Regions from separate parts of the Agromyces sp. Y558 genome, predicted to be linked through region 1. Evidence: predicted binding sites of a transcription regulator. Region 1 holds the regulator's gene; the other holds the start of a gene.

Region 1 (4,301 bases):
GAATGCGAACGCCTTGCTCATCGTGCGCGACACGAGCAGCCGGGACCGCCCCGGCAGGAGCGTGAGCGCACTCGGAGTTCCGGGGTCGGCGAACTCGAAGTAGGCCTCATCGACGACCACGATGCCGCGCGCCGCGTCGACGACCGCCTCGATCGTCTCGAGTGAGAGCGGCGTACCCGTCGGGTTGTTCGGCGCGCAGAGCAGCACGATGTCGGGATCGTGCTCTCGCAGCGCCGCTACGGCCGTTTCGGGGCTGAGTTCGAACTCGTCATCGCGACCGGCGGTGACCCACTCGGTGCCGGTGCCGGAGGCCAGCAGGCCGTACATCGAATAGGTCGGGGCGAAGCCCAGCACGGTGCGGCCCGACCCGCCGTATGCCTGAAGAATGTGCTGGAGCACTTCGTTCGAACCATTCGCGGCCCACATCTGCGCCGGCTCGAGGCCGTGGCCCAGATAGCCGGCGAGTGCATGGCGCAACTCGGTGAACTCTCGATCGGGATAGCGATTGAGGGTGAGAATGGCGGCGGCGACGCGAGCGACCACATCGTGTGCGACGTCTTCGGGAATCGGATGCGTGTTCTCGTTGACGTTCAGCGCGACCGGAACGGACTGCTGCGGAGCCCCGTACGGGGTGCGACCACGAAGGTCATCGCGGATGGGGAGGTCTTCAAGACTCGTCACCCTTCAATGCTAACGATGCGCACCGAGGCCATTCGGCCAAGCCGTCATCGACCGACGGAAGCCCGAAGCTTCGCCTATTCGCGTGTCACGGGACGGCGGGAAGTGCGAGGCGCTGACCGGGTTCGACCACCGCGTCATCGAGCCCGTTGAGTCGCATGATCTCAGCAATGATCTCTCGCACATCGGCCCCGGGGTCGATCGACTCGGCGATCTCCCAGAGCGAATCGCCTTGCCCGACCGTCGTGTACTCGAACGACGCAGCCTCGAACGAGACGCCCCTGGATTCGACGTCGGCCGCGGCGCCGCCCGCGCCGATCACCGCCACGAATGCCCACACCACGAGCGGAAGTGCGGCGAGCGACGTGAACACGATGCGACCCCGTCGCGTCAGCCGGAGCGTCGTGCGCGCGGGAGTCACCGACGCCGCCTCCTCTCGCGGAAGGGCCCTCGGGGGCTGGAAGCCGGTCGTTGCGATCGCTGCACTCATGTCACACCTCCTGTAGGAGTCGCATCCGACCCTCGGCCGGGAGGGCCGGATGCGAAACTCTGTTCCGAACATACATTCGAATGACGAACAACGCAAGGGCGGACGCGGGGAATTCCGACGGACGGATTCCGCGACACACTCGAACAAATGTTTGCCGCGCGCGCGAGAGGCGGATACAGTTTCGAATGTCTGGAAGGGAGTCGACCGGACATCACCGACATCCGGTCGCGAAGCGGCCGCTACGAGGGGCGAAGACGTTGAGCACCGACATCGACGACGTGCAGGCGGCCGGCAGGCCACGCCGCCGAAAGAGCTTGAGCGCCAAGCAGATCTCGATCCTCGAGATGATCCAGCGCTCGGTCTCCAGTCGCGGCTACCCGCCGAGCATGCGCGAGATCGGTGACGCCGTCGGCCTCTCCTCGCTCTCGAGCGTCACGCACCAGTTGAACCAGCTCGAGCTCGCCGGGTACCTTCGGCGCGACCCCAACCGCCCTCGTGCGCTCGAAGTGCTCATTCAATTGCCCGGTGTCACCGAGCGCGCTGTGACCTCCTCCGACCCGACCCCGGTCGGTGACGCGGCCATGGTGCCGCTGGTCGGCCGTATCGCCGCGGGCGTGCCGATCACGGCCGAACAGCAGATCGACGAGGTGTTCCCCCTCCCCCGCCAACTGGTCGGCAAAGGCGAGCTGTTCATGCTGAAGGTCGTGGGCGACTCCATGATCGACGCCGCGATCTGCGACGGCGACTGGGTCGTGGTGCGATCGCAGCGCACAGCAGAGAATGGTGAGATCGTCGCGGCGATGCTCGACGGTGAGGCGACCGTGAAGGTGTTCCGCCAGCGCGACGGTCACACCTGGCTGCTGCCGCGGAACAGCGCGTTCGAGCCCATCGTCGGCGACCATGCCGAAGTGCTCGGCAAGATCGTCGCGGTGCTCCGAGCAGTCTGACTGGGCAACCCCGCCAGTCCGTTCCGGAGCGGCGGGGAGGCCCGGCTCTATGCTGCAGCCTGAACCGCGGGTCGAGCCGCGGCGAGAGCGCTCCCGACCGCGGCAGGCGTCAACGCGTTGAACCAGTCGAACACTGCATCCATGAACCCCGCGTGATCGTCACGGAACACCGTGTGGCCCGTGCCGCGCAGGGTCGCGACGGTCATGCCCTGTCCGCGCAGCTGCCGGGCGATCTTCGCCGTGATCAGCAGGCTCTTCTCCGCCAGGAGCACCAGAGTGGGGGCGACGAGGCGCACGGGCGGCACCAGCGGTCGCGTATCGGTGAAACCGAGGATGGTGCGCTTGTCCCAGTCTCGAAGCGTCGCGAGCTCGATCTCGACGTCGACCGCACTCCACTTCGGATTCATGCGCACCAGGGCCGACCGGCGCGGCCTCGGTGCTATCGCGAAGAATGCCTTGAACGCCCACCCCTTCACGCCCTTCGGGAAGGAGAAGGCCGGGTCGATGTAGATCGCCGCGCGAGGCGCAAGCCGATCGGCGACCAGGCTCGCCACCAGTCCGCCGAGCGAGTGACCCATGACGAGATCGGGCGGGCCGTCGAGCATCGGCGTGAGCGTCTCGACGACGTCGCTCGCCCACGCGGCGGGCGAGTAGTGCACAGCACGCGGGCTGCGTCCATGACCCGTCAGGTCGACCGCGAGCACCCGGAATCCCTGCGCCTCGAGTTCGGCAGTCACTCGGTGCCACGCACGGGAATCGGACATGATGCCGTGGATGAGGACCGCCGTTCGCGAACCCCCGCCGGATTCGTGGACCGCGAGTTGCATGAGACCAAGCTACGCGCTGCGGCTGTGCGTCGCCTCGGCACTAGCCGAGCGTCGGCCGTACGCTGGCCGAGCCCCATCCGCACGCTGACCGAACGGATGCCGAACGGATGCCGCGAGCCGCGGCATCCGCTCGCCCGTGCTACCCGGCGAGTACCGAAGCGGCGCGACCGGCCCGCACCGCACGGGTCGCCTCGACGATGTGCCGCAGCGACTCGACGGTCTCGTCGTAGCCGCGCGTCTTCAGGCCGCAGTCGGGGTTGACCCAGAGCCGGGTGGCGGGAATCGCGGCGGCTGCGCGCTCGAGGAGCGCCTGCACCTCGTCGACGCTCGGCACGCGCGGCGAGTGGATGTCGTAGACGCCCGGGCCGATGCCGTGATCGAATCCGCTCGTCTCGATGTCGTCGACGACCTCCATGCGGCTGCGGGCCGCTTCGATCGAGGTGACGTCGGCGTCGAGGTTCTTGATCGCATCGATCACGACGCCGAATTCCGAATAGCAGAGGTGCGTATGCACTTGCGTCGCGGAGTCCGCACCGCCGGTCGCGAGGCGGAAGGCACCGACCGACCAGTCGAGGTAGGCGGGCTGGTCGGCGCGCTTCAGCGGCAGCAGCTCTCGGAGCGCGGGTTCGTCGACCTGGATGACCCGGATGCCAGCCGCCTCGAGATCGGAGATCTCGTCGCGCAGGGCGAGTGCAACCTGTCGCGCCGTGGCGCCGAGCGGCTGGTCATCACGCACGAACGACCAGGCGAGGATCGTGACAGGGCCAGTCAACATGCCCTTCATGGGCTGCTCGGTCAGCGCCTGGGCGAACGCGGACCATTCGACCGTCATCGGCGCTGGCCGCGAGACATCGCCCCAGAGGATCGAAGGACGCGTGCAGCGCGAGCCGTACGACTGCACCCAGCCGTGCTTGGTGACCGCGAACCCGTCGAGGAGTTCGGCGAAGTACTGCACCATGTCGTTGCGCTCGGGTTCGCCGTGCACGAGTACGTCGAGTCCGAGGTCTTCCTGCAACCGCACGACGCGTTCGATCTCCTCGCGCATGAGCGAGGTGTACTCCTCGCCCGTGAGCGTGCCGTCCACGAAGCGAGCGCGGGCACGACGGATCTCGCCGGTCTGCGGGAACGACCCGATCGTCGTCGTCGGCAACTCGGGCAAGCCGAGCGACGCCTGCGCCGCAACACGCTCGTCGTAGCTCGCGCGGGCGAAGTCGCCCTTCGTGAGCGAGGCGAGGCGGTCGCGCACGACCGGCACGCGCACACCCGGCGCACCGCCACGATCGGCGAGGGCAGCGGATGCCGCGGCGAGCTCGCCCTCGATCGAGGCGCGCCCGTTCGCAAGTCCGCGACCGAGCGCGG
Region 2 (4,301 bases), 2.1 Mb from region 1:
CGTGCTGCTCGTGTCGCTCGCGGTCGTCGGCATCGCCGTCGTCTTCGCGGGGCTGCTCGTGATCGGCCCGCCCGGGGGTCGCGAGGCTTGATGAGGTGCGGATGCCGCGGCATCCGCTCTCGGACGTCGACGCTGTTGTGGTCGCCGATGCCGTGCCGAGACCGATCGGCAGGGTCTCGATACGCGCTTCGCGCTACTCGACCAACGGCTGCGGCTGCGGCTGCGGCTGCGGCTGCGGCTGCGGCTGCGGGAAGATTGCAGCATGCCCATCCTCAACAAGGACATGGCGGTCTGCATCTCGCTCGCGGGCCGGCCGTCGAACCTCGGCACACGGTTCCACAACTTCCTCTACGACGAGCTCGGCCTGAACTTCATCTACAAGGCGTTCACGACCGACGACCTCGAGGGCGCCGTGCGCGGCATCCGTGCGCTCGGAATTCGCGGATGCTCCGTGTCGATGCCGTTCAAAGAGGCGGTGATCCCGCTCGTCGACGTCGTCGAGCCCTCGGCGGCGGCGATCGAGTCGGTCAACACGATCGTGAACGACGGCGGCGTGCTCACCGCGTCGAACACCGATTACGAGGCGATCGCGCAGCTCATCGCCGAGCACGAGCTCGACCCCGCGCAGCGCGTGCTCGTGCGCGGTTCGGGCGGCATGGCGAAGGCCGTGGTCGCGGCGTTCCGCGGCGCGGGCTTCGACGACGTGGTGGTCGTCGCGCGCAATTCTTCTCTCGGGCCGGCGCTCGCCGGGCAGTACGGCTACGCGTGGACGCCGACCGATCCCGAGCCCGGCGCCGACGTCATCGTGAACGTCACCCCGCTCGGCATGCACGGGGCGGATGCTTCGGCGCTCTCGTTCTCGGCGGAGCATGTCGGTGCGGCATCCGTGGTGTTCGACGTGGTCGCGTTCCCGGCGGAGACGCCGCTCGTCTCAGCAGCGCGGGCCGCCGGCAAGCTCGTGATCAGCGGGGCCGAGGTGCACGCGATGCAGGCAGCGGCGCAGTTCGAGCGCTATACGGGCGTGCCGCTCACGCGCGAGCAGATCGAGCGCGCCGCCGCGTTCTCACGAGCCGAGTAGCTGCCCCGCCGGTCGAGTAACGCGCGACGAAGGAGCCCCACCGCCGGTCGAGGAGTGCGCGACGAAGGAGCCCGCGTATCGAGACCCCGCCCCCAGGTCTCGATACGCTCGCTTCGCTCGCGACTCGACCAACGGAAACGACTCGACCAACGGTCGAATCGTCAGCGGTGCACGCGATTGACGGCAGCGGTCCAGATGAGGGCGGTGCTCGAGCACGCGAGCAGCGCCACGAAGACCCACGGAAGTCCGCCGAGCCCGATCACGCCGAACAGGATCGCGCCGAGCAGCGCCCCGCCGCCGATGCCGGTGTTGAAGGCCGTCGTGTAGATGGATGCCGCGGCATCGCGGATGCGCGCCGACGCCGAATGCAGCAAGCGTGTGTTGAGCATCGGCGGGAGCGCCCCGAACGCCGTGCCCCACAGGAGGAAGCACGCGATGCCGACGCCCGGCACCTGCGGGAAGAGCGCGAGACCCGCGACGCCGAGGCCCGTCGCGATGAGCGCGACGGCGAGTCCGACGGTGGGGCGGCGTCCGAGCACGGTTCCCGCGAACACGAGGCCGACCGCGCCCGCGATGCCGTAGGCGAGCAGCATCGGGCTGATGGCGCTGGCCGGCAGTCCCATGACCTCGGTGATGAAGGGCGCGACGTAGGTGTAGAAGGTGTACGCACCGACCATCGTGACCGCGGTGATCAGGCAGACGACGAGTACGGGCACGAACGTGGGATCACTGCGCAGACGGAGCGGCGCGGCATCCGTCTCGCCCGCATGGTGCCGTACTGGAGGAAGGAATCGCCAGACGAGGAGGGCGCCGAGGAGTGTGAGCACGCCGATTCCGGCGAACGCGAGCCGCCAGCCGAAGGCCTGGCCGAGCGCCGTGCCGAGCGGAACGCCGAGCACGAACGCGAGCGAGCCGCCCGCGACGCTGATAGAGACGGCGCGGGCGAGCTGCTCCTTCGGCACGAGGTGGCCTGCGTACGCACCGACGACCGACCAGAACAGGCCGTGGGCTGCGCCGCCGAGGATGCGGGTGGCGAGCACCGTGCCGTAGTTCGGCGCGAACGCGGTGAGCACGCAACTGACCGCGAGCACGGCGAGCGCGATGACGATGAGGGTGTGTCGCGGCATCCGCTTGGTCAGGGCCGACAGCGGCACCGTGAGCACCACGACGGTCGCGGCGAACACGGTGACGAGCAGGCCGATGAGGGGCTCGCTGACCTCGAGCTCGCGGCTCATGTCGGGCAGCAGGCCCGTCGGGATCATCTCGATAGTGACCGAGAGGAAGACGGCGGCGGCGAGCACGATGAGGCCGAGCCACGGGAACGGCGGCGCGAGGGCGGGCGTGGTGTCGGTTCGATCGACGGGAGTGGACGGCGTCATGGGAGTACCTGAGCGAAGGGCGTTCCCCGCGGACGGCGGGGCGGGGCTCCGCGAGTGGCCGACGGCGGGTCGACTGCGCGCTGATGTGCGCGCCCAGGGCCGCCGAGAATGCGGCGACCGCGTTCAGTCTACAGAGCGGATGCCGCTGGGTGCAGGTGGTTCGTGGGGGTTCGCGGGGTTCGTGGAGGTTCGCGGGTGGCTCGTGGGCGGCTCGGGTTCCGGGGGCGGTGCACCTCGGGGCGGCGCGCTTCGGGGCGGCGCATTCGGGCGGTGCACCTCGGGGCGGTGCACCTCGGGGCGTCCCACTCGAGTTCTCCACATTCGAACATTCATTCGTATTTGAGTCTGAAACCCGCTAGAATAGTGACATGCCCGAAGCCCCTGCAGCACTCCGCGAACTCGAAGCGGTGTGCGCGTCGGTGCTGCAGGAGTGGGCGGGAGCCCTGCTCGCCGCGTCGCGCGACGCTGAGGCCGACATCGGCGTCATGAGCGACGACGGGCTCATGCGCGCGACCGAGTCGTTGGCCAGGCTCGGTCGCCGCGTCGAGGCCCTGCAAGCACGTTGCGCAGCCGGCATCGCCGAGCGCTCGCGTGGCGGTGGCGACGGCGACGACTTGTCGCGAAAGCACGGCTTCTCCTCGCCCGAGCGGCTGATCGCACAGACGACCGGCGGCCGCTACTCCGATGCCGCACGGCTCGTCGCGGTGGGTCAGGCCACGAGCCACCGTGCCTCGTTCACCGGCGAGGCCCTGCCCCCGCGGCATCCGCATGTTGCTTCCGCGCTCGATGCAGGCACGCTCGGCGTCGCTGCGGCCGAGGTCATCCGCCGGTTTCTCGACCACCTGCCGCCGGTCGTCGCGCGCGACGAGGTCGACGCCGCAGAACTGCTCCTCGTCGACCGCGCTCCGATGGTCGGCGTCGACGGGCTCACGCGCTTGATCAAACAGCTCGAAGCGCACCTCGATCCAGACGGTGTGAAGCCGCGCGAAGACGAGCTCCGGTCCCGGCGAGGTCTCTCCATCTGGCAAGACGCGGCGGGCATGATCAATCTGAAGGGCGCGTTCGATCCGGCGAACGGGGCACCGATCAAGCTCGCGATCGAGGCGCTCGTCGGTGCCGAACTGCACCGGGCACGAGATGCGAAGCGTCCGTTCGGGGCGACGGGCGACCACACGGCGCCCGGCTCCGGCGCCGACGGCAACGCTGACGGCAACGCTGACGGCGATTCTGGCGCAGGTTTCGTGTCCGACCCAGGTGACGGCGAGGTCGAGGCCGCCGACCCCCTCTTCCGCGAAGAACGCACGATCGGGCAGATGAACGCCGATGCGCTGGCCGACATCGCGAGGCTGTCCCTCTCGAGCGCGGCCGCACCGCCAGCACTTCGAGGGGTCAGCGTCGTCGCCCGCATCGATGTCGATGCGCTCGTGACAGGGCGTGGGCACGCGAACATCGACGGCGTCGATCAGCCCGTGTCGGCCACCACCGCGCGCGAACTCGCCGAGTCGGCCGGGGTCGCCCCGCTGCTCATGCGCAACGGATGCGAACCCCTCGAGCTCGGCCGCGCGGCAAGGCGATTCTCCCCGGCCCAGAAGATCGCGCTCGTCGAACGAGACGGCGGCTGCGCATGGCCGGGCTGCCACCGACCCCCGTCGCATGCCCAGGCTCACCACATCGCGTGGTGGAAGCGCCACCGTGGCCGCACCGACGTGGCGAACGGCATCATGCTCTGCAGCTTCCATCATCATCGGGTCCACGACGACGGGTGGAGCATCTTCATCCGCGATGCTCGCAGCTGGTTCGTCCCGCCCGCACACCTCGACCCCGAGCAACGGCCCCGACCGGGC

The links. The regulator LexA, encoded in region 1, represses DNA repair genes until DNA is damaged. The targets are predictions, from matches to a motif close to TCGAACANNTGTTCGA.
Region 2: the regulator LexA is predicted to act here: its motif matches at 2,779-2,794, upstream of AC1C2T_RS01840 (DUF222 domain-containing protein).

The regions. Positions count from the first base shown of each region.
Region 1 covers NZ_JCAIUH010000001.1:2,482,375-2,486,675, reverse strand. The annotation lists gene AC1C2T_RS11595 (histidinol-phosphate transaminase) at 1-681, opposite strand, end outside; gene AC1C2T_RS11590 (LysM peptidoglycan-binding domain-containing protein) at 767-1,168, opposite strand; gene lexA (transcriptional repressor LexA) at 1,438-2,115, shown strand; gene AC1C2T_RS11580 (alpha/beta fold hydrolase) at 2,163-2,942, opposite strand; gene metE (5-methyltetrahydropteroyltriglutamate--homocysteine S-methyltransferase) at 3,082-4,301, opposite strand, start outside.
Region 2 covers NZ_JCAIUH010000001.1:405,262-409,562, forward strand. The annotation lists gene AC1C2T_RS01825 (DUF3817 domain-containing protein) at 1-91, shown strand, start outside; gene AC1C2T_RS01830 (shikimate 5-dehydrogenase) at 263-1,078, shown strand; gene AC1C2T_RS01835 (MFS transporter) at 1,240-2,457, opposite strand; gene AC1C2T_RS01840 (DUF222 domain-containing protein) at 2,826-4,301, shown strand, end outside.